3 regions of the Leucobacter albus genome follow, and region 2 is predicted to be linked to each of the others. Evidence: riboswitches for the same ligand, from Rfam matches in the RefSeq annotation. Region 2 holds a riboswitch; each other region holds the start of a gene.
The links. Region 2 has a riboswitch for thiamine pyrophosphate ahead of ABD115_RS15805 (thiamine ABC transporter substrate-binding protein). Riboswitches for the same ligand answer to the same signal wherever they lie in the genome.
Positions count from the first base shown of each region.

Region 1: another riboswitch for thiamine pyrophosphate. It lies ahead of thiM (hydroxyethylthiazole kinase); the one in region 2 lies ahead of ABD115_RS15805 (thiamine ABC transporter substrate-binding protein).
Region 3: another riboswitch for thiamine pyrophosphate. It lies ahead of ABD115_RS11930 (thiamine-binding protein); the one in region 2 lies ahead of ABD115_RS15805 (thiamine ABC transporter substrate-binding protein).

Region 1 covers NZ_BAAAKZ010000001.1:173,548-181,335, reverse strand. Annotated here, with positions in the region: gene ABD115_RS00835 (bifunctional hydroxymethylpyrimidine kinase/phosphomethylpyrimidine kinase) at 1-28, opposite strand, end outside; gene thiE (thiamine phosphate synthase) at 25-672, opposite strand; gene thiM (hydroxyethylthiazole kinase) at 669-1,508, opposite strand; TPP riboswitch at 1,499-1,593, opposite strand; gene ABD115_RS00820 (hypothetical protein) at 1,739-2,704, shown strand; gene ABD115_RS00815 (hypothetical protein) at 2,911-3,507, opposite strand; gene ABD115_RS00810 (M13 family metallopeptidase) at 3,905-5,893, opposite strand; gene ABD115_RS00805 (MATE family efflux transporter) at 6,008-7,354, shown strand; gene ABD115_RS00800 (MFS transporter) at 7,470-7,788, shown strand, end outside.
Region 2 covers NZ_BAAAKZ010000017.1:174,729-182,516, forward strand. Annotated here, with positions in the region: gene ABD115_RS15800 (ABC transporter permease) at 1-646, opposite strand, end outside; gene ABD115_RS15805 (thiamine ABC transporter substrate-binding protein) at 675-1,775, opposite strand; TPP riboswitch at 1,773-1,882, opposite strand; gene ABD115_RS15810 (cell division protein PerM) at 1,889-3,847, opposite strand; gene ABD115_RS15815 (hypothetical protein) at 3,880-4,926, opposite strand; gene ABD115_RS15820 (LPXTG cell wall anchor domain-containing protein) at 5,089-6,708, opposite strand; gene sucD (succinate--CoA ligase subunit alpha) at 7,238-7,788, opposite strand, start outside.
Region 3 covers NZ_BAAAKZ010000010.1:182,279-190,066, forward strand. Annotated here, with positions in the region: gene ABD115_RS11920 (ABC transporter substrate-binding protein) at 1-766, opposite strand, end outside; gene ABD115_RS11925 (ABC transporter permease) at 769-1,542, opposite strand; gene ABD115_RS11930 (thiamine-binding protein) at 1,555-1,833, opposite strand; TPP riboswitch at 1,845-1,952, opposite strand; gene ABD115_RS11935 (NADP-dependent oxidoreductase) at 2,145-3,155, shown strand; gene ABD115_RS11940 (ornithine cyclodeaminase family protein) at 3,305-4,237, opposite strand; gene ABD115_RS11945 (NAD(P)/FAD-dependent oxidoreductase) at 4,341-5,597, opposite strand; gene brnQ (branched-chain amino acid transport system II carrier protein) at 5,605-7,029, opposite strand; gene ABD115_RS11955 (PucR family transcriptional regulator) at 7,235-7,788, shown strand, end outside.

The DNA.
Region 1 (7,788 bases), on a different contig from region 2:
GGATGTTGGGGGTGAACGGTGCGGTCATTTGGCGGCCTCCTGCCACTCGGTCATCAGTGTGCGGGCGGCTGCCGCTGGGTCGGGCGCTGCGCACAGCGCTGAAACGATTGCGACGCCCGCCGCGCCTGCCGCGCGGAGCTGTGCGATATCGGCGAGTTGTACGCCGCCGATCGCGACGCACGGCAGCGCGGTTGCGGCCGCGAACTCGCGGAACCCTGAGACGCCAAGCGGGGCCGGGTGGTCTGGCTTCGTGGTGGTGGGGTGGATCACGCCGACCCCGAGATAGTCGACCGTTCCCGGTGCCAGACGCGCGACTGCCTCGCGGTGGGCCGCCGTGTTCGCGGTGAGGCCGACGATCGCGTCGGGGCCGAGCTCTGCGCGTGCGCGCGTCACGGCGTCATCGCCCTGCCCGAGGTGCACCCCGGCGACCGGGATGCCGCGCTCGCGCGCCGCCACCGCGACGTCGAGCCGGTCGTTGATGACGAGATCCGCGCGGCCGTCGATTGCGGCGGCGAGCGCCTCGAGCTCGGTGAGCTGCTCGGCCGGGGTGCTCAGCTTGTCGCGCAGCTGCACGATCGTCACGCCGCCGTCGACCGCCTGGCGCACAGTTTCGACGACGCCGCGCGCGCCGCACAGCGCCGCATCGGTGACGAGGTAGAGGTCGAGCTTCATGCGTCTGCCTCCGCAAACACTGCCTCCGCCCGCACCCGCTCGGGGGTGAGCAGCGACAGCTCGTCGAGCAGCCGCACGGCGAAGCTCCCTGGGCCCTTCGCACCCGCCGCGGCTGCCGAGGCCGCGAGCCCGTAGACGGCGTGGGCCGCTGCCACGGCGGCCGCCGGCTGCTCGTCGCCGCGCACCGCGAGGAAGGCCGCGGTCACCGCGCCCAGCGCGCAGCCACCGCCCGTCACGCGGGTGAGCAGGGCGTCGCCGCCGAGCACGCGAACCGTGCGGCCGGCGGCGTGCACGAGGTCTTCGGGGCCGGAGATTGCGACGACCGCACCGTGATGCGCCGAGAGGGCGGCCGCAGCTGGCAGCGCGGCCGCTGCCGCCTCAGACGCGTCGGTGCCGCGGCCACCGGTTCCGAGCCCGGCGAGCGCGAGCACCTCGGAGGCGTTGCCGCGCACCGCGGTCGGGCGCTCGCGCACAAGCTCGTTGGCGAGCGCCGTGCGAATCGGCAGCGCACCGATCGCGACCGGGTCGAGCACCCACGGGGTGCCGGCAGCGTTCGCCCCGGCGACGGCCTCGCGCATCGCGTCGCGCTGCTCGGGCGCCGGGGTTCCGAGGTTCACAAGCAGCCCGTCTGCCGCGGCGGCGAACAACCCGGCCTCTCCCGTGATGTCGACCATCGCGGGAGCTGCGCCCAGGGCGAGGAGCGCGTTCGCGGTGAAGCCCTGCACCACACCGTTCGTGATGCAGTGCACGAGCGGGCCGCGGGCCCGCAGGCTAGCGAGCAGTGCTGCGGTCACCTCCGCCAGCTCGGCTGCGGGCGCGGAAAATGGTGCGTGCATAGGGACATCCCTTCGCTCGTACTAACGAGAGCAGGTTCGACGGGTCTGATCTCAGCCGCTGGTTGCGGCACCCCGTGTCGTTGGCAGCCAGCCTAGCGCACGCCCCGTACGGGCTGGCAAGCCGGCCTACCGGCCTGCCGGCCTGCCGGCCGCGCGGGCGGGTTCCCTGCCCCGTTTCCCCACAGCGAACGCATGCCCCCGCTTCCAGCCTCGCTGGTTAGCATGTCGCTATGAATCAGCCCCGCTATGCGCCCCGGCCCGAAGAGCCGATCATCGTTGTCGATGCCGCGCCGCAGGCCCCCTCGGGCTCTGGCTACCACCAGCAGCACCCGGCGGTGGCGAAGGCGCTCGACGGCGTGCTCACGGTGCAGCGGCCGATCGTGCTCGCCCACCTCAGGCGCATTCGTTCCCGCCACCCCGGCGCGACCCCGCAGCAGCTCACCGAGATGCTCGAGCGCCACTACCTCGCCACCGTGATGGCTGGCGGCGCGGGCGTCGGCGCAGCAGCAGCGATCCCAGCGGTGGGCACGGCTGCAGCACTCGCGCTCGCCGGCGCCGAGACCCTGGGGTTCATCGAGGCAACCGCGCTGTTCGCGCACGCTGTCGCCGAGGTGCACGGCATCGTGCTCACTGACCGCGACCGCACGCACGCCCTCATCCTCGCGCTCATGCTTGGCGATGAGGGCGCGACCCTGCTGCGTCAGGTAACCGGCCAGGTCGCAGGTGGCATGGCGCGCAACGCATTCTGGAGCGAGATCGTGACGACCGCGATGCCAAAGAACCTCGTCGGGCCCGCGGTCGACCAGCTGCGGTCGATGTTTCTGAAGAAGCTCGCGAAAACCGGCACGGCCTCCGTGATCGGCAAGGCTATCCCCTACGGTGTCGGGGCGGTCATCGGCGGCACGGGCAACCGGCTGCTTGGTAAAAAGGTCGTGCGGTCGGCCCGCCAGGCGTTCGGCCCTGCGCCCTTCGCCTACCCCGAGGTGCTCGCGCAGGTGCCACCCCGGCAGCCGCGCGCCGTGAGACAGGCCGAGCGCAAACAGCTCGCAGCGGGCAAGAAACAGGCGAGCCTCGAACGCAAGCAACTCGCGCTCGAAGCGAAGCAGCAGCGCAAGCAGCTCGCGCTCGAATCCGACAAGCACCGCAAGCAGCGCGAACGCTTCGGCACCGACCCCGAGTCGGTCGACCTGCCGTAGCGTCGGCGATGCACCGCGCGCTGGGCGGCCGCACCACTGCATGACCACCGCAGTAGCCTGCGCGAGCTGTGCCGCCGTGCGGGGGCGGCCGTGCGGGTGGCGCAGGTGGCGCAGGTGGCGCTAACGGCGCTGCACCGGGCTTGCGAGCTGCTGGCTCCCGACCTACCGGCAGCGGGCTGCGCGCCTGCTGCTGCGCGCTCGGGCAGCTACGACAGCAGCGACTGCACCACCGCGACCGCAGCTGGCCCGTCGAGCGCCGGGTAGTCACCCCACTGTGCCCCGCCGACCTGCGCCTCAACACCGGGAACCCACACCGTCGTCGCCGTCGACCCGGCGACCGCGGTGCCGAGCGTGAGCGAGAACGCGACGCCTCCGTGCCCTGCGACCCAGTCGCTCTCGATGACGCTGCCGCCATCGGCCTCGGCGACCATGCTCGGGTCGGGTGCTTCGGCGTCGGCCTCGACGGGCTCAAGCAGCACGGAGACGGAGCGAATATCCGCGAGGTCCGTTCCCTCCTCCGGGCTCTCCCACTGGCAGGTCACGCCCCACTCGTCGACAACGTTGCCCTCGTCTGGCACGAGCCCCTCGATGTACGCAGCGACCGCCTGCTCGACCTGGGCGCAAGACGAGATACTGTCGAGGCTGAACATCGTCTCCGCTGGCTTCTCAGGCGCTGTCGCGCTGGGCGCGCCCGCCTCGGGCGGCACCGATGGCTCAGCCGCGGGCGGGGCTGAGCACCCGACCAACGCGGTGAGGGCAGCGACAGCAGCGAGAGCTCCAGTGATCTTGGCAAGGGCGCGCATAGCACCACGATAGCCGCACCAGATGAACTACGAGGGCGCCCGCGCCCTGCCTGCCACCGAGCCAACTTTCTGCGGGCAATGCGCACTATGGGGGCTCCTATTCGCGTCTTTCCCGCAGAAAGTTCGGCCATTCGGCGCACACGGGCCGGCGAGCACCCGCGCCGCCCACCGAGCGCGCACCCGACCTGCCCTCACCCACGGGAGGGGCAGCCCGCGCCACCAAGCGCGAGCACCCAGCCCCGACCCGGCCCCAGGCCCCCGACCCCAGGCCCCCGGCCCCAGGCCCGGCCCGGCCCGGCCCGGCCCAGAACTCTCTGCACGCTGTGCGCGTTATGCGCCCCCGCAAAAGCGCATTTCCCGCAGAAAGTTCATATCGGGCAGGCCCCAAGCCCAAGCCCTACCAGATGCTCACGCGTTCCTCGGGGGCGAGGTAGAGCCCATCGCCGGGCTCAGTCGCGTACGCCTCGTGGAACGCGTCGAGGTTCTTGAGAATCTGGTTGCACCTGAACTCGTTCGGCGAGTGCGGGTCAATGGTCAGCAGGCGCACCACCTCGGCCGGCCGCGACTTCTGCTGCCAGGCCTGGGCCCAGGCGAGGAAGAAGCGCTCGGCCCCAGTGAGCCCGTCGATCACGGGAGACTCGGCGCCCGCGAGCGAACGCAGGTATGCCTTCCACGCGATCTCGAGCCCCGACAGGTCGCCGATGTTCTCGCCGATCGTGAGCTCGCCGTTGACGGTCTGGCCGTCTGCTCCCTCGGGCGAGAGCTCGTTGTACTGGCCGATGAGCGCGCCGGTGAGCTTCTCGAACGCCTCGCGATCCTGCTCCGTCCACCAGTCGGTGAGCTTGCCGTCGCCGTCGTAGCGCGAGCCCTGGTCGTCGAAGCCGTGGCCGATCTCGTGGCCGATGACCGCGCCGATCGCGCCGAAGTTCGCCGCCGCATCCCAGGTCACGTCGAAGAACGGCGGCTGCAGAATCGCGGCGGGGAACACGATCTCGTTCATGCCAGGGTTGTAGTAGGCGTTCACGGTCTGCGGGGTCATGAACCACTCGGTCGCGTCGATGGGCTTGCCGATCTTGCCGAACTCTCGCTGAAACTCGTACTCGGCGACGCGCTTGGAGTTGCCGACGAGGTCGCCAGAGTCTGCGGCGAGCGCCGAGTAGTCGCGCCACTTCTCGGGGTAGCCGATCTTCGGGGTGAACTTCTCGAGCTTTTCGAGCGCGCGCTCGCGGGTGTCTGCGCCCATCCACGAGAGCTCAGTGATCGAATCGCGGTAGGCGTCGATGAGGTGGCCGACGAGCTCGTCCATCGCTGCCTTCGAGTTCTCGTCGAAGTGGCGCTCGACGTAGATGCGGCCGACGGCCTCGCCCATTGCCCCTTCGACGAAGGAGACGCCGCGGCGCCAGCGCTCGCGCTGCTCGGTCGCGCCGGTGAGGGCGGTGCCGTAGAAGTCGAAGTTTGCGCGCGACATTTCCTGCGTGAGCAGCGCAGCCGAGGAGCGCACGATCGACCAGGCGAGCCAGGCCCGCCAGGCCTCGAGCTCGTCGTCGACGAGGAGCGAGGCGAGGCCCGCGAGCGCGCTGGGCTGCGCCGCGACGACCTCGGCGAAGGCGGCCTCGGGGGCTCCCATGGCTGCGATGTAGGCGCTCCAGTCGAGCTGCGGGGTGATCTCCTGCAGCCCGGCGAAGTCGCGCAGGTTGTAGAGCTTCTGAATGTCGCGGCTCTCGACGGTGTCCCAGTGGCTCTGAGCGATGCGCGTCTCGAGGTCGAACGCGAGGCCCGCGAGCCGCTCGGGGTCGCCGGCGCTCTCGGATCCAACGCCGGCGAGCGTGAGCATCCGCGCGATGTGGGCAACGTACTGCTCGCGCACCTCGGCGAACTGCTCCTCGCGGTAGTACGACTCGTCGGGCAGGCCGATGCCGCCCTGCATCACGAAGAGGATGTAGCGCGCGGGGTCGCCCGGGTCGTTGTCGATGAACATGCCGTAGAAGCCGCCGAGCCCGCCGCGCTCGAGCTCCGCGGTGAGGCGCACGAGCTCCCCAACCGAAGTAACGGCGAGCGCTCGGTCGAGGTCTGCGCGAATGGGTGCCGCGCCCAGCTGGTCGATGCGCTCCGTGTCCATGAAGCTCGCGTAGAGCGCCGCGACCTTGTCGGCCTCGGCTTCAGCCCCGCCCGAGATGAGCCCGGGGGCTGGCGACTCGGTGCCGGTGATGATGTCGCGCACGGCCTCTTCGGCGTTCTCGGCGAGCACGGCGAACGAACCGTACCTGGCTTTGTCGGCAGGGATCTCGGTGCGGTCGATCCACTTGCCGTTCATGTGGCGAAACAGGTCGTCTTGGGGGCGCACCGACGCGTCGAGCTCGGTGAGTTCAATACCGGAGTTACTCATGAGCACAGCCTAGCCGCGGGGCCAGACCGTCGGCATTGCGTTCACTCTCAGCGTTGCATCCTCCCGCACATGGAGGGCACCGCATTGTCACAGGCAACCGGTAGCGTATTGCTCATGTCTGAAGCAGCGGAAGCGCCGGGCGGCGAGCGCCGCACGATCGATCGGCGCATCGCGGCCCTCGCCTTCCCAGCGCTCGGCGCCCTCATCGTCGAGCCGATGCTACTCACGCTCGACGCGATCTTCATCGGCCACCTCGGAGCCGCACCGCTCGCTGGCCTCGCCATCGCGAGCGCGATTCTGCAAACTGCCGTCGGCCTGATGATCTTCCTCGCGTATTCGACGACCCCGCTGGTCGCGCGCAGGCGCGGCGCCGGGAACCTACGCGGGGCGGTGCAGGCCGGCATCGACGGGCTTTGGCTCGCACTCGGCATCGGCGTCGTCGTTGGCACGGCACTCTGGCTGGTCGCCGCGCCAATCGTGCGCGCATTCGGGGCGGATCCTGAGACGACAGCGCAGGCGCTCGCCTATCTCACGGTGTCGTGTCTCGGCATCCCCGCGATGCTGCTTGTCTTCGCCGCGACCGGGCTGCTGCGAGGCCTCCAAGACACCCGCACCCCGCTCTACGTTGCGACGATCGGTTTCTCGGCGAACGCCCTGCTGAACTGGTGGTTCATCTACGGCCTCGGCTGGGGCATCGCCGGCAGCGCCTGGGGCACCGTCGTCGCGCAGTGGGGCATGGTCGTGGTCTACGTGCTCGTCGTTGCCAGGCACGCGAGGCTGGCCGGCGCGAGCTGGCTACCGCAGCGCGACGGGCTGTCGCAGGCTGGCCGCTCGGGCGGCTGGCTGTTCATTCGCACCCTCGGGCTGCGCGCGGCCTTCCTCGCGACGGTGTTCGCCGCAACGAGCCACGGCACTGAGGCCACCGCGGCGTACCAGGTCGTGTTCACGATTTTCTCGACCGCGGCATTCGCGCTCGACGCGCTCGCGATCGCGGCGCAGGCGCTCATCGGCGACGCGCTCGGGGCGCGAAACGCAGCTGGGGCGCGGCGGGTGGTCTCGCGATCGATCTTCTGGGGGCTGGCCGCCGGGGCCCTCATCGGCGCGCTGCTCGCGCTCGGCAGCCCCGTCATCGGCCGCGCCTTCACGAGCGACCCGGGGGTGCTCGAGATTCTGCCACCCGCGCTCATCGTGCTCGGGCTGTCGCTGCCGCTCGGCGGTTTCGTGTTCGTGCTCGACGGGGTGCTCATGGGTGCGGGCGACGCCCGCTACCTCGCGTGGACGAGCCTCGTGAACCTCGCCGTGTACCTGCCCGTGCTCTGGCTCGCCTCCCGCCTCGTGCCGACGGGCACCGCGGCGCTCGTCGCGATCGTCGCCTGCTTCATGATCGTGTTCATGCTCGCGCGCGCTGTCACCCTCGGGGTGCGCACACGAAGCGGCAGGTGGATCGTGCTCGGCGGCTAGCGCACCACCCCGCCGGCGCACTCCTCCACGCGCTCCAGCCTCGCCCGATGCGACCTCGCCGCGTAGAATGGGGGCGTTCAGCCGCAGCGCGGTCACCCCTTTCGTCAGGAGCACTGTGGCTGCCAAAGACACCGAGATCACCCCCCAGCGGTGGACCATCGCGGTGCTCGCGGTGTTTCTGCTGTTCGGGTTCGGGTTCGGCAACTGGCTCGCCCGCATTCCCGCGGTGCGCGATCACCTCGGGGCGAGCACGTTCGAGATGAGCGTCATCGGCCTGGTGCTCGCCTCTGGCTCGGTGCTCGGCCTCGTGTTCGCCGGCCAAACAGTGACGCTGATCGGGCCGCGCCGAGCGATTCTCTTCGGCGCGCTGGGCCAGGCGGTCTTCATGCCGCTCGGGGCGACGCTGCTGTGGTTCGATCTGCGCATTCCTGGCA
Region 2 (7,788 bases):
AGGTCGCGCAGAACAGGAAGACGAGGGCACCGGCCGAGGCGAGGGCGGGTGCCAGTGCGGGCAGCGTGACCGTGCAGAATACGCGCACGGGGCCGGCTCCGAGCGTGCGTGCGGCCTGCCCTTGGCGGGTGTCGAGCTGTGCCCAGTAACCGCCGACGGTGCGGGCGACGACGGTGACGTTGAAGAACGCGAGCGCGAGCACGACGACGGTGAGCGAGCGATCGAGCCCGAGCCAGTGCAGCGCGCCTCCCGGCCCGTAGAGCGCGGTGAAGGCCACGCCAACGACCACCGCTGGTAGCACGAACGGCACGGTGAGCAGCGCCCGCAGCACCCCGCGGCCGCGAAATTCGAGCCGATAGAGCACGAACGCGGCCGGCACGCCGAGTAGCACGGCAACGAGTGTCGCGAGGCTCGCCTGTGTGAGCGTGTTGCCGAGCACACGCCAGCTGCGCTCGAGCCCGAGCACCTCGGTGATACCGCCGAGGTCAAGCTGGCCACCGCTCGTGAGCCCCGTCGCGACAAGCGCGACAACCGGCCACAGAAAGAAGATGCCGACAAAAACCAGGGGAACGGCCGCAGCGAGCGCCCACGCGAGCGCACCGAGCGGGCGACGGGCCACCGCCGTCACCGCCGTCACCGCCCTCACCGAGGCCTCCCCATGCGAGCGAGCCCCGCTACAGCCCGACGGCGTCGCCGAGGGTTCGCAGCCAGCCGTCGAGGCCCGCCTGAATCTCGGCTGAGCTCAGGTCATGGGCCTGACCGTCAGCGGGCAGCGGCGCGAACTTCGCCCAGCTGCTCGGCAGCTCGATCGACTCATCGACGGGGTACATGTACATCTGGTCGGCGATGCCCGACTGAAACTCCTCCGAGAGCAGGTAGTTCACGACGGCGAGGGCACCCTCCGGGTTCGCGCTGCCCTTGAGCACGCCGGCGAACTCGGTCTGGCTTGAGCAGGTGTCGAGCAGCGCGCGGGTGTTCGAGGCGGTTTCGTCGTCGTTCACCGTGAACGCGGGTGAGGTCGAGTACGACACCACGATGGGCCGGGAGCCGGCCTCGTTCACCCCGCTGAACTCGGTGTTGTAGGCTTCGGTCCACCCCTGCACGATGCGCGCACCGTTGGCCTCGAGGCTCTTCCAGTAATCGACGAAGCCGTCCTCGCCGAACTTCGCGATCGTGGCAATCATGAACGAGGCGCCGGTGCTCGAGCCGGTCGGGTCGAGCAGCACCGCGAGATCTTTGTACTGCGGATCCGCGAGGTCGTCGAACGTTGCAGGCTCAGCAACCCCGTGCTCGGCGAACCAGTCGCTGTCGATATTCACGCAGGTCGCCCCAATGTCGATGGGCACGAGCGGTACCTGCTCGGCGGTTGCCCCATCGAGCTCGGCGGCGATCTTCACGGCCCGCTCCGGGAGCGCGTCGACGGCAACGGGTTCGACAACGTCGTTGTCTATGAGGCGCGAGGCGAAGGTGTTGTCGATGCCGAAGAACGCGTCGGCTATCGGGGCTCCCTTGGTGAGCACGAGCTTGTTCGCGAGCTCGCCGCCGTCGCCAGCAGTCAGCACCTCGACGTCGAAGCCGGTGGCCTTGCTCGCCGCGGCGGCAAAGGCATCGCCGTCGACAAAGCTGTCGTGCACCACGATCGACACCCGTTTGGGGTTGTTGGCTGCGGGCTCGCCGGCGTCGGCAGCGCCGCACCCGGTAAGCGCGAGTACGCCCGCGAGTGGCAACGCGGCGAGCGCGAATACGCGGGTCTTGGAACGCGAGTGTGTACGCATAACGAGAAGAGTCCTTCCTCCGCTGGCATGAACCAGATCAGGTGAAACGGTCAGAGCACGCGTGCTCCCTCTCAGCCCCGCGCGCCGGGACTCCCGTGGATTACTCCCCCAGCCTAGCCCTTGCGGCCAGGCCAGCGCCAACCCTGCCGCTTCGGCTCGGGGTCGGCCTGGGCGTCGAGGTCAACGTTCTCCCACGAATACGCCTCGATGAGCTCTTCGGCGTCGGGCTCGCGGCCCGCTTCGCGGGCTCCGGTCGCGCCCGGGGCCCGCCTCTCGGCCTGCCCGCCGGCGTCATCGTGACCGGCATCGTGACCGGCGTCGTGACCGTCATCGCGACCGGCGTCGTGCTGATCGAACAGCTCGGCCTCTGGCACTGGCGCGCCGGGTCCGTCGGCGCCAAGCACCCCGGCACCAAACGCATCGGTGTCGTACGCATCGGTGTCATCCGCATCGGTGTCGTACGCATCGGTGTCGTACGCATCGGTACCGTACGCATCGGTACCGTACCCCCCGGCAGCGAACCCGTCGGCGCCGCCAGCACTACCGCCACCCACCACGCCGTCGAGCGGCTCGGTGAGCTGGTCGTCGGGGTCAAGTTCCTCGCCGAGCACTCCGATGCCAGCCTCCGAGCCCGATCGGCGCGCGGCCCGAGGCCACAGCCGCGCCACGGGGGCGAGGCGTTCCTCACCAGGCGCCTCCTCACGGTCAAGGCTCGCTCCGCGGTCCGTCCCGGCGCGCTCCCCGACCCGCACTCCACCGGGCACCCCGGCAGGTGCCCCGGCCAGCGCCTCAGCGCCCGCGTCGGGGTCGGTCACGCCTCCGAGGCGCGGGCCGGCCTCGCGCCCCACGCGGATCCGCCTCGCGACGTCTGCGCGCGCCGCGAGCGCGCCGAGAAAGCACCCGAGCCCGAGCTCGGCCGCGGCCAGCCCAGCCCCGAGCCACACCGCTGGGCCGACCTCGGCCAGCCGGCCCGGGCCCAGCGATCCGCTCGCCGCCCAGTTCGCGAGCGCGATCGCCAGCCCTGCCGCGACCGCGGCCCCAACGACCTGCGCCGCGAGCGCCCCAAGCGTCTGCTGCCTGGCCCGCTCGCCGAGCGCGGCCCCGATCGCCACGCCAACGAGCGCGAGCAAGAGCGGCGCAATCACCGCGCCGCTCCCCCACCCCTCGGGTATGGCGGCGAGCACCGGCAGCCCCGGCAGCGGCCCGAGCAGCTGCCCGAACGGCGACGCCGAACTGCCAATTCCAACGGCGAAGCCGGCACCCGTCAGCCACGAACCCGCCCACAACACGAGCACCGGGAGCAGCATCAGCTGCAACACGAACATCAGCAGCGTGCCCCAGAGGTCGAGCTGCAGCGCCTCGGAGGCGCCAACGACGTGGGCGAACCTGCCGAGGAGCGAGGCGGCGAACGCGATGCCCGCAAGACCGAGATAGCCGGCGAGCAGCATCACCGCGAGCCTGAGGGTCTGCCCCGCGCGGTACGCGAATGCGGCGGGGCGCGGCAAGCCGAGCTTCGCGAGTGCGGCCTCGGTCGCCCCGAGCGCCGCGATCCACCAACCGTGCTGTTCGCGCGCCGCGCGAATCACGAAGGCGATCGCCGAGCCCGCGCCGTACACGAGCCCTGCGGCCGCAGCGGCGGCAAACCACCCACCGCGCACGAGCGGCGCGAGCGAGGCGACCACGCCGGCGACCGCGCCGAACCCCAGTGCCCCGCCGAGCACGCCGGCGGCCCCGGCGCCGCCGCGGCCCCCGAACCGCCACCCGGCGCGCGCCGCGAAGCCGACGGTCACGAGCGTGATGCCGAGCGGCGCGAGCGAGAGCGTGAAGGCGAGTGCCTCGGGGCCGAAGCCGAGCAGCTGCATCGTCTCGGGCGAGAGCTCGACGCCGAGCGGCACGAAGTGCGCGAGCAGCCAGGCCGCGCCCGCGCCCGCGAACACGTCGGCGGGCTCGGCACCCAGGTCGAACGCGAGCCACCACACGAGAAAGGCGACGGCGGCGGCAACCAGCAGCGTGGCCAGCGCGACCGCGATGGCCTCAATCGTTGCGACGACCCCGGTCAGTATTGCTCTCATCGCCCCAAAGTCTACCGGGCCGCGCCTGGCACCTACCAGGCGAGCGCGACGCGGCGGTGCGCCTCGAACAGCGGCACGGTCGTGCCCTCCGGCGCGCGGCCGAAGCCGCACTCGGTCGCGACCCCGAAGTCGCGCGAGACATGTGCCTGCGCAGCCGCGATGCGCCGCTCGGCGCCCTCAGCGCCGTCTTCGCGGTGCACGAGGCCGAGGTAGAGCTCGCTTTCGACCGGCAGCTGCAGCCGCGCGAGCGGGGCGAAGTACGCGGCGTCGTCGCGCTCGATCGGCACGGGCAGGTGCAGCCACGTGAGGGGCCGGGCCGTGAGCTCGAGCACCCGGTTAGCGAAGCGGGTGAGCTGCTCGGTGTCGGCAGGCTCGACGAAGTGCTTCTCGGCGACGTCGCCGTAGCACAGGTGCACGCCGGCCTCGACGCCCGCCGGCACCCGGTCGAGCTGCCGCGCGAGCCGCTCGGTCGTGCCGGCCCACACGTCGTCGAACCACTCGAACGCTCCGGCGTGGCCGGTGACCCCCTCGATGATCGCAAACTCGAGCGCCGCGTCCCACTGAATCGCGAGCTTGTCGTGCGGAATCGTCGCGAGAATTTCGTCGAGCTCGCGCGCGAGCGCCGCCTCGTACACTGGCTCGAACGCTGCCCGGTCGGGAGCGGCGACGAGGCTCGCGACGACCGCGAGCGGCGTCGGCAGTGACACCTGGAAGCGGGTGTGCTCGGCGATCACGCCGTCCCGCTGCAGCCGCTCGAACACCTCCCACGACTCGCGCGCCGCGGCCGCGTAGCCCAGCGGCGGCAGTTCGATGCTCGCGGCGTCGACCCCCTCGGCGAGCCGCACCGGCCGAATATCGAGCATGCGCAGCGGAATCGGGGTGTCGCCGACGCGCTCGATGCCGGCGGCCTGGCCGAGCACGTCTGCCTGAAACAGAATCCAGTGAAAGCGCTCGCCAACCTCGCCGTCGGGTATGCGCCGCAGCCGGTCGCCGAGCTGCTCCGCCGCGACCCGCAGCGTCGTCTCGGCGTCGTCGAAGTTGATGCTGCCCACGAGGTGGGCTCCCTGTACCTGGCTCATTGTTCAAGTATGCCGCGCGGGCCCCGCGCGGGGGCGCGTGTTGCGCTCTGTGACTCGGTGGGTTCGCTGCCAGCGGCGGATCCGCGGGCGCTGGCACGCAAGTGGCGCCCCGACACCGTGAGGTATCGGGGCGCCACTTGCAGCGCTGAGGCTGGCAGCCGCTTAGCGCGCGCGGCGGCGCAGGAGCATCAGCCCCGCACCGAGCGCGAGTGCGACGCCGCCGAGCGCGACGGGCAGCAGATTCTGCTCGGAGCCCGAGACAGCGAGCTGCTGGCCCTTCGCGCCGCCCGCTTTCGCCGGGTCCTTATCACTGACGGTGCCGTTGCCGGTGCCGCCCGTGCCACCGGTATTACCGGCGTTACCCGTGTCAGCCGCCGTAACGACGAAGGCCGCCGGGGCCCAGTAGTAGCTGTTCGCACCCTGGAACAGCACTCGGTGGGTGCCGACCGGGGTGTTTGCGGGAACGGTCGCTGACCCGTCAACCGCACCGTTCAACGCGTTCGAGGCGAACGAGCCGAGCGCGGTCGCCTTCGAGTGCAGCGTCACGGTGACCGATTCGCCCGGCACGAAGATGCCCTCCGGGGCGACGAGGCGAACCGCTGCGCCCTGCTTCACCTTGATCGTGCCGACGGCCGCAGGTGGCGCGACATCGATGCCCTGGCCAATGCCCACCCCTGGAAGGTCTGGGCGCGGGGTGAACGGCTTCTTCGCGAAGTCGGTCAGCTTGCCATTCGCGGTGATGCTCTTCACGGTCGCGGTGACGCCGGTGTCGACGAAGAAGCCGTAGCCGATGACGGAGTGGGCTCCCAGCTCCAAGGCGATGTCGTTGATAGGTGCCTGCGAGTTCGCGGCCAGCGCCCCGATTGCGCGGCTCGTCACCCAGTTGCCGGCAGCGGCCATCTCGGGGGTTGCGCGCAGCGTCGTGAAGCCCGCCTCAGACTGTACGGGAACCTGGTACCAGACGTCTGGGCTCGTGGTCTCGATCGCGAGGCCGGTCACGAACTGCGCGACCTGCCAGCTCGAGCTCTCCTCACCGTTCAAGATCTGCGCCTTGCCGCCGACCTTGAGCCCGTCGGGCGTCGACACATAGGTGCCGCCGGCTTCGGCACCGTCGTGCCAGCCAACGTACTCTTCTTCAGTCTCGTACGGGCGAATGCCGGTGTCGAGCACGTACTCGGTCTGCTGCGGCGTCGTGCTCAGCGCGCCGAGCGCGAACGACGTCGTGACGCCATTGACCTCGTAGCTCGAGATCGTCGCCGGCACCTTCTGATCGACGTAGAAGCCGCCAGACAGGTAGGTGAGGTTTCCGGTCAGGCCTGCGAGCAGGTCGTCGAGCGGAGCCTGGGCGTTTCGCCCGAACCCGTTGAATGACTGGCTCGTCGTCCAGTTGCCCGACTCGGCGCCGACCTGCGCGCGAAGCGTCGTCCAGTCGCCGTTGTCGAGCCCGAAGCCGACCTGGTGCCAGACAGGCCCGCCGGTCGACACGACCTTGCTCGACTTGGCGTAGGCGAGCAGCTCACCAACTGCGGGCAGCTCTGTCTCGCCCTTGATGATCTGCGTGTTGCCTGTCACCAGCAGGCCGTCGACGGTCGAGGCGTAGCGCCCGCCCGGCGTCGCGCCCTGGTGCCAGAGAGTGTAGGTGTCTTGTGTTTCCGTGCGCAGAATGTCGTCGGCGGTAATCACCGCGCCCGCCTCCTGCGCCTGGGCGGCCGTGCCGACGAGGCCGAGCCCCGCGACAGCAATTGTCAGCGCGGCAACCGAGCCCGCGATTCGTTTCAACATGTGCGAGATGTCCCCCTTGATAGCCGATCTCGTAAATCGCGTGAAATGCGGCGCACCGCAGCGCCGCCAATTTCCCGCAATGTCGCCAGCCTACTGAGATTGGAGCCTCATAGCTACCGCCAAGTTCGTGCACGAATAGATCTCCGCTTCGGGGCTCCGGCCCCGCCGGCTCTGGGCGCCAGCTGGCACCCCGGCAGTTCCGCAGTTTTCCCTGATCTGGGCATACATTTGGGGCGATGCGCAATCGCGATCGGCGCGCGGTTCCTGGCCGTTCGAACATTCCGGTTCGCCCCGCCGCGCACCCTTTCGAAAACTCCAAACCCCCGGCCGACGGCCTCAGGCCCCGCCGCGGGCTGCCCGCGGGCTACCCGCGGTCCCCGCCGCGGGCTACCCGCGGGCAGCATATGGCGCTTGTTGTCGCCACCCGGCCCGCCAAGCGACAACAAGTGCCATATGCGTCAGCCGAAAAAAGGCGAACCCGCGCCGGCGCAGTGGCGCCGGCGCGGGTTCGCCTGTAAACGCGTTGCGTTTACAGCTGTGCGAACGCCGCGCGCAGCAGCTCAGCGGTCTCGGTTGGGGTCTTGCCAACCTTCACGCCTGCGGCCTCAAGGGCCTCCTTCTTCGCCTGAGCCGTGCCTGCCGAGCCCGACACGATGGCGCCAGCGTGGCCCATGGTCTTGCCCTCGGGCGCGGTGAAGCCGGCAACGTAGCCAACAACCGGCTTCGTCACGTTTGCCTTGATGTACTCGGCCGCGCGCTCCTCAGCGTCGCCGCCGATCTCACCGATCATGACAATTGCCTTGGTCTCGGGGTCGTTCTCAAACGCCTCGAGTGCGTCGATGTGCGTCGTTCCGATGACGGGGTCGCCACCGATGCCGATAGCGGTCGAGAAGCCGAGATCGCGCAGCTCGTACATCATCTGGTAGGTGAGGGTACCCGACTTCGACACGAGGCCGATCGGGCCCTTGCCGGTGATGGTCGCGGGCGTGATGCCCGCGAGCGCCTCGCCCGGGGTGATGATGCCGGGGCAGTTCGGCCCGATGATGCGGGTGTTGCCGCCGGTCGCCTTGGCGTGAGCCC
Region 3 (7,788 bases), on a different contig from region 2:
AGAACGATTCGGTGAGATCCGGGTCTTCGGTCATCGCCTTCGCGTTTCCGATAATCACGGGCGTGTACCAGTTGGGAATGCACGCCTGCTGGTCGGCCAGGGCGATGAGGGAGACGTCGTCGCGCTCCGCCTGCGCGCGGAGCGCATCCCAGCCGCCGAACACCCAGGTGACGTCGAAGCGCTGCTGCGCGAGCCCGGAGAGGTAGTCGACGTTGCCGATCTCCACAAACTCGACCGCGGCAGCATCGGCTCCACCGCACTCAGCGAGCGCAGAGATGATCTCGGTTTCGAGCGCCCCGCCGTAGCCGCCGTAGGTCAGGCCGGCGAGCGACCCGGGGTCTGCGGTGAGGCCGGAGCCGGCGAGCCCCATGAGCACCGAATCGTTGACGGGCAGGAGCGTCGCGACCGCCTCAAGATCCATGCCCGCCGCGCGCGCCGGCAACACCGACTCCGCCTGCGAGATGCCGAAGTCGGCGCGCCCCTGGGCAACCGAGGCGTCTGCCCCGATGCCGTCGCCCGGCTCGAGAATCTCGACGTCGAGGCCGGCGGCCTCGTAGAGGCCGTGCTCGTGCGCGTAGTAGATGCCGGCGTGGTGCGCGTTCGGCGTCCAGTTGAGCATAAGGGTGACGGGCCGCAGGCCGTCGGCGGCCGCGCCCTGCTCTGCGTCGGGGTTCGGGGCGGAGGCCGCGCACCCGGCGATGAGGAGCGAGGCGGCGAGCGCCGCCGCGCTCAGTGCGATGCGTCGGTGAGAGCTGTTCGGGGTCATTGTCAGACGCCCTTTCTGTTGCGTGTGGATCGGGTCTGTGAGAGCACGAGATCGCCGATGAGTGAAGTAAGCCAGAACAGCAGCACGCCGAGCACGGCGATCACGCCGACCGCGGCAAACAGCTGGTCCATCTTGTAGCTCGCTTGCGAGCGTTGGAGGTAGACGCCGAGCCCGATGGATGACCCCATCCACTCGGCAATGATCGCGCTGAACACGACGTAGCTCGCCGCGACCTTCGCGCCCGCGACAATCGCAGGGGTGGATCCCGGGAGCTTCACCCGGCGCAGCACCGTGACGGGCGACGCCCCCATCGACACGAGCAGGTCAACGAGGTACCGGTCTGCGTCGCGCATTGCGGCGCTCGCGCTGATCGCGATCGGGAAGAACGCGCCGAGCGTGACGACGAGAATCTTCGGGAATGCACCGAACCCCATCGCCGCAATGAGAATCGGGGCGAACACGACCGGCGGAATGGCCTGGCTTGCGATGAGCAGCGGCTCGGCAGCGCGCCGCAGCGTGCCCGAGAGCCCGAGCAGCGTGCCGAAGCCGATGCCGCAGACTGCGCCGAGCGCGAGGCCGGCAAGCGCGATCCGCATCGTCGCCGCGAGGTGAGCTGCGAGCAGCGCGCGATCGTTCCACCCCGCCTCCCAGACGCTCGCGGGCGACGGCAGCAGGTAACTGGGCGCGTCGGTGACGCGCACGAGCAGCCCCCACAGCAGCACCGCACCGAGGGCGGCGAGGAGTGCCGGGAGAATCTGCCGTGTGAGAATTCTCACGGCGTCTGGGCGCTAGTGAGTGATGCGAGAGACGAGGTCTGCCATCGACGCCTCCACGACGTCGTCTTTCGCTTCGAGAATGCGAAAGTGCGTCATGACGCGGTCGGCCCCGGCTTCGAGGGTGGCATCGTGCAGCTCGCGCATGAGCGGCCAGAGCCTATCTGCCGGCCCCTGGATTGTGGTGCCGAGCGCACCGACTTCGTATTCGAGGCCGCTCTGCTCGATGACGCGAATCGCGCCCTCGACGCAGCTGTATCGACCGTTTTCGTCTCCCATTGGCGTGGGTGACACGTGAACATGGATCAACATAGTGACCGCTTCCCTCCGCTCGCATTACCGAGATCAGGTTCCTGGAGTGGTTCGCCTCGTTCGGCGAATCTCAGCCCGTTCGGGCCCCCCCAGCGGATGTGTACTGGAACCCTCAGCATAGCCGCGAACGCACGGGCGCGGTCAAGCCCGTGCGTTCGCACCGGAGTGTCGCGGCGGCCCCTGATCGCTTGCCCCAGCACTCTGCCCTATCGTGGAGGCCATCGGCGCGCTCAGCTAAGGCGCCCCTCCAAGCTTCACCCCATGCCCCCGCCCACACCTGCCGAAGGAGCACCATGAGCCACGACATGAGCACCCAGATCCAGCTCGCCCGCCGCCCGAAGGGCTGGCCAGTGCACGAAGACTTCGCCACGGTCACCGTCGAGTACGCTGACCCAGCCCCCGGCGAGGTTCGCGTCGTCAACGAGTTCGTCTCGGTTGATCCGTACATGCGCGGCCGCATGAGCGACGCCCGCAGCTACGTCGCACCCTACGAGATCGGCGGCGTGATCGCCGGCGGTGCGATCGGCCGCGTCGTCGCGTCTGCAGCCGAGCAGCTGCCCGTTGGCACCGTCGTGCTGCACCAGCATGGCTGGACCGACGTCATTCAGGCAGACGCCTCGAAGTTTCGCGCCGCCCCCGAGGTCACGGGCCTGCCCAACTCGCTCCGACTCCACATGCTTGGCATGACGGGCCTCACCGCCTACGTCGGGCTCACTGCAATCGCCGGCCTGCGCGAGGGCGACACCGTCTTCGTCTCGGGGGCCGCTGGTGCCGTCGGCACCGCCGTCGGCCAGATCGCGAAGCTTCTCGGCGCAGGCCGAGTGATTGGCTCAGCGGGGACGGCCGAGAAGGTGGCGCTCCTTACCGAGAAGTACGGCTACGACGCAGCGTTTAACTACAAAGACGGCCTGGTGCGCACGCAGCTCGCTGAGGCCGCCCCAGCCGGGGTCGATGTGTTCTTCGACAACGTCGGCGGCGACCACCTCGAGGCAGCGCTCGCCTCGATGAACCGCGGCGGCCGCCTCGCACTCTGCGGCGCGATCGCGGCGTACAACGCGACCGAGCGCCAGGCCGGCCCGAGCAACATGTCGAAGATGATCACCGAGAGCCTCACCATGCAGGGCTTCACTGTTGGCGAGCACTGGGACAAGGCGCCGGCGTTCACGGAGCTCATGACGGGCTGGTTTATGGACGGCAAGATCGCCTACGACGAGACCATCGTCGACGGCATCGACAATACGATCGACGCGTTCCTCGCCATGATGCAGGGTGCGAACACCGGCAAGATGCTCGTGCGCATCTAGACCAGCGAGCCCGGCGCTGCCACCCAGTTCACGGGAGCACACGTTAGCCACCAAAGCACACGTTATTAACGTGGGATTACGTGTGCTCCGGTGAATAACGTGTGCTCCGGCGACGCCCCGAGCCCGGGGGGGGGGGGAGGGACGAGAGCCTACACGGCAGGCGGGGTGAGCCCGGAGGCAACCGCGAGATCCTGCCACGACATGCCGGTGCCCTTGAAGACGTTGGGGCGGCTCGCATCGCGCACGATCTCGCCGCGCACGAGCCCCGCGAGCGGCCGCAGCGTATCGGTATCGAGGTTGCCCTCGGCCGCCGCCATGATCACGTCGCCAGCTTCACGCAGCGCGGTGTCGTGGTCTTCGACGACGACGAGCGCCCGCGCCATGAGGTCGCCTGGGAGCTCGCGGCGGTCGGCCTCGTGCGACCCCATGGCGGCCACGCAGGCGCCGTCGCGCACGAGGGAGCCGTCGAACACGGGGTCTTTCGCCGACGTCGCGCAGAGCACGATGTCGGCGTCGGAGACATCCGCTGCGGTTCCGAGCGTGGCCTGGATGCCGAGTTCTGCGAGCTTCGCGATCGCTGGCGCGGTGCGCTCGGGGTTGCGGCCCACGAGGCGAATGTCGGTGAGCTCGCGAATCCGAGAGAACGCCAGGACGTGGTCGATCGCCTGCGGGCCGCTCCCGAACACGACGAGCCGCTCGGCGTCGGGGGCCGCGAGCCGGTCGACGGCCACCGCGGTCGTCGCGGGGGTGCGGATCACGGTGAGCGCCGACCCATCGACGAGCAGCTGCGGGGTGAGGGTCTCTGCATCCATGAGCAGGTACAGCGCCTGGATGCGCGGCTTGCCCTTGGCAGGGTTGCCCGGCGACACCGACGCGATCTTCACCCCCACCGACTGCCCAAGCGTCGACGGCATGAGCAGCAGGTGCCCCTCCCCCGCATCAACCGACTGGCGTGCGGGGTCGTTCGCGGGGTCGAAGCCGTCAAGGAGCGCCCGCTCGATGAGCCCGCGCGCGGTGTCGGGGTCGATCTGCGCGCGAACGTCGTCAGCTGAGAGGAACGGGAGTCCGGTCGGGGCAATCATCGTGTTCTCCTAGGTGTTGCGTGTGCGGCGGTGGAGTGCGGCCGCGATGGAATATGGCTGCTGTGAACCTTGGTGAGGGGTCGCGGTGCGACGGCGGATCGGCCTAGAAGCGGTCGGCAGAGACGCCCCGGAGCAGCTCGGGCACCGGCCCGCCTGCGACGAGGTCGGTGATGAGCTTGCCGGTCGTGGGCGCGAGGCTGATGCCGAGCATGACGTGGCCGGTCGCGACGAGCACGCTCGGGTGCTTCGCGAGCGCGCCGATGATGGGCAGGCCGTCTGGCGTCGTTGGGCGCAGCCCCGTCCAGGGCTCCGGGGCGCCCTCGATGTCGGGCCAGCCCTCGAAGTACGAGCTCACACCCGTGAGAATTCCGCCCGCACGGCGGCGCTTGATCGACTCGTCGACCCCGGTGAACCCCATGGTGCCCGCGAGGCGCACCTTCGTGTCGAGCGGAGTGATCGCGACCTTCGCCTCTGCAAGGTAGATCGGCTTTGTCGGCCCGCCCGGCACGACGGGGAAGTCGTAGCCGTAGCCCTTGCCCGACTGCAGCGGCACGCGCTCGCCGATGCCCTTCAGCACCTCGTTCGTCCACGCCCCGGCGGCGACGACCACGCGGTCGGCGCTCAGGAGCTCGGAGCCGTGTGTCGCGGAGCCGACCCGCACGGCGACCGATCCCCCGGCCCCCGTCTCAAGCGTGGCGGGAGCACCGAGCCTGAGCTCGACCCCCTCGCGCTCGCACGCGGCGGCGAGGCCGCGCACGAACGACCCGGGGTCGACCGAGCGGTCGCCGCGCGACTCGATGCCAGCGGCGACCCGGTCCGACAGGACCGGCTTGTGTGCCTTGAGGTCTGCGTCGCTCATGTGGTTCCACGAGAAACCGGGGAGCTTGCCGTCGAGCAGCTCGAGCTCAGTGACCCGCCCCTCGACCTTGTGACCGTTCGTGAAGAGCATCGCGAGCGGCTCGTCGTGCTGCTCGAACTCGACGCCCTCGGCCGCGAGCTCGTCGAAGTCTGACAGCGCCGTCGCGCTGAGCGCCGCGAGCACCGCAGACCCCTCACGAAACTTCGAGTCAGTGCAGCTGCGGAGCATTCGCAGCATGAAGCCGATGAAGCTCGGCTTCAGCGACGGTGTCACGTACAGCGGGCTGTCGGGCTGCACCATCCACTTCATCGCCTGCAGCATCATGCCCGGAGCCGGCACGGGCGTCGACATGCTCGGAATGAGCCAGCCGGCGTTGTGCCCGGAGGCCTTCGCTGCGAGCGGTGCCTGGTCAACGACGGTGACGTCGTGGCCGGCCTTGCGGAGGTAGTACGCGGATGCGAGGCCGACAGCGCCGGCCCCGATCACGATGACACGCGTCATGCGGTGGTTACGCCTTTCGAGAGGTGGTTGCGGGCGTCGGAGCGCCGACGCCAGGTTCGTCGATCGCTGCTCCGTCGATCACGGCGATGTGCTGGGTGCGGTCGATAGCGGGCTCGCCCTTCGCGCGCCCGACGAAGTAGCCGATCACGCCGCCGAGCACCGCGGGGAGGATCCACCCGCCGTTGTCGGCGAACATCGGCAGCCACGAGAAGAAGCCGTTGAGCTCATCGACGAAGTTGCCAGACGCCTTCACGGCGTCGAGAATCGCGATCGCGCCAGCACCGATCGTCGCGCCGACGTATACCGAGCGGCGCCCGCCGAAGAAGCGGTCGAGCAGGGCGAGCACGATGAGGGTCATCCCGAGCGGGTACAGCAGGAAGAGGATCGGGAGCGCGGCAGACAGCACGGCCTGCAGCCCGAAGTTCGCGATCACCAGGCCGACAGTCGCGTGGATCCACACCCAGGCCTTGTACGACACCCTCGGAAACTGCTTCGCGAAGAAGTCGGCGACCGCGGTGAGGCAGGCGACGAGCGTCGTGATGCCGGTGAGGAAGATCACGAGGCCGATCATGAGCACGCCGGGGTAGCCGAGCAGCGTGCGGGCAGCCTCGGCGATGACCGTGCCGCCGTTGTCGGGGCGGCCGATCGAGTCGACGCTAGATCCGCCGATCCACGCGAGCGAGATGTGCAGCAGCGCGAGGCCGATCACGGTGATGATGCCGGCCTTCAAGAACGTGAACGAGATGCCCTTGCGGGTGGTGATGCCCTGGCCGCGAATCGACTGGATGAAGACGCCGGCGAACACGAGCGCAGCGAGCGCGTCCATCGTGAGGTACCCCTCGGTGAAGCCCTTGATGAAGGCCCCGTCCTTGTACGGGTCGACGGCGTCGTGCAGTTCACCCATCGGTGTCACGAGCGACTTCACCACGATGACGATGAGCAGCACCGAGAAGATCGGCGTGATGACCTTGCCGACGCGGTCGACGAGCTTCGACGGGGTGAGCGACAGGTAGACCCCGAGCAGCGTGAAGATCACCGAGAAGATGATGAGCGGCCAGACGCCCTGCGTGAGCTCGGGCCCGAGGATCGGCTTGATCGAGATCTCGTACACCACCGAGGTGGTGCGCGGGTTGACGTACAGCGGCCCGAGCGCGAGGAACAGCAGTAGGCAGAAGACGAAGGAGAACACCGGGTGCACGCGCGAGGCGAGCTGTTCGACGGTGCCGCCCGCCATGGTGAGCGCGATGATCGCGAGCAGCACGAGGCCGACGCCGGTGATGAGGAAGCCCGACATTGGGATCCACATCTCGCTGCCAGCTGCCTGGCCAACCATCGGGGCAAAGATCGTGTTGCCCGCTCCGAGGAACATGGCGAACAAGAGCAGGCCAAGGGCCAGCATCTGGAACGGAGTGAGCTTGCGGTCGCCGGTCATCGCACGCCTCCCGGCGCGGTGGGGCTGAACTGGTGTGAGGTCATGGGTTGCACGGTCTCCTCCTTGAGTTGGCAAGAAAAGCACTGGCGGCATCCGCGTTGGCTCGATAGCCCGGCCGATACCGCACGTCGGCTCAATGAAATCACAGGTCAACCCTGCCGACTGTCGGGCAAAGTACCTAATTGACTCGCCTATTATTGACACTATGTACGAAGTGGACCGCCGATCGGGCATAGCGGGCGCACCTGGCGCACCTGGCGCACCTGGCGCATCCCCAGCGACCACCGTCACGCTCGCAGAGGTCGCAGCAGCGCTCGATGCCGCGGTGCGCGAGCTGGTGGTCGACGCTCACGCACACGCAACGATCGCTACCGTCGCCCTCGCCGAAGCGAGCGACCTGGCCGCGCCGACCCCGCTGTCGCCACGAGCCGACCTCGTACTGCCGGTCGGTGTCAGCGAGGCGCTCACCGCGACCTGGCTCGCCCGCGTTGGCCACCGCGACCCGAGCGAGCGCCCCAAGGCCGTCGTGATCAAGGAAGATATCGATTCGCCGGGATTGCGAGAGCTCGCGCTCGGAGCAGGGATCGGGCTCATCGTCGTCGACCGCATGGCGCGGTGGGATCTGCTACTCACCGCGGTCAATCGCCGCCTCCAACGCGCGCACTTCACTGGGGTCGGGATCCACGACGCTGGCGCAAATGCGGCGTTCAATGACCTCGCGGAGCTCGCCTCGGTGATCGCCGCGGGGTCTGGCGGCAT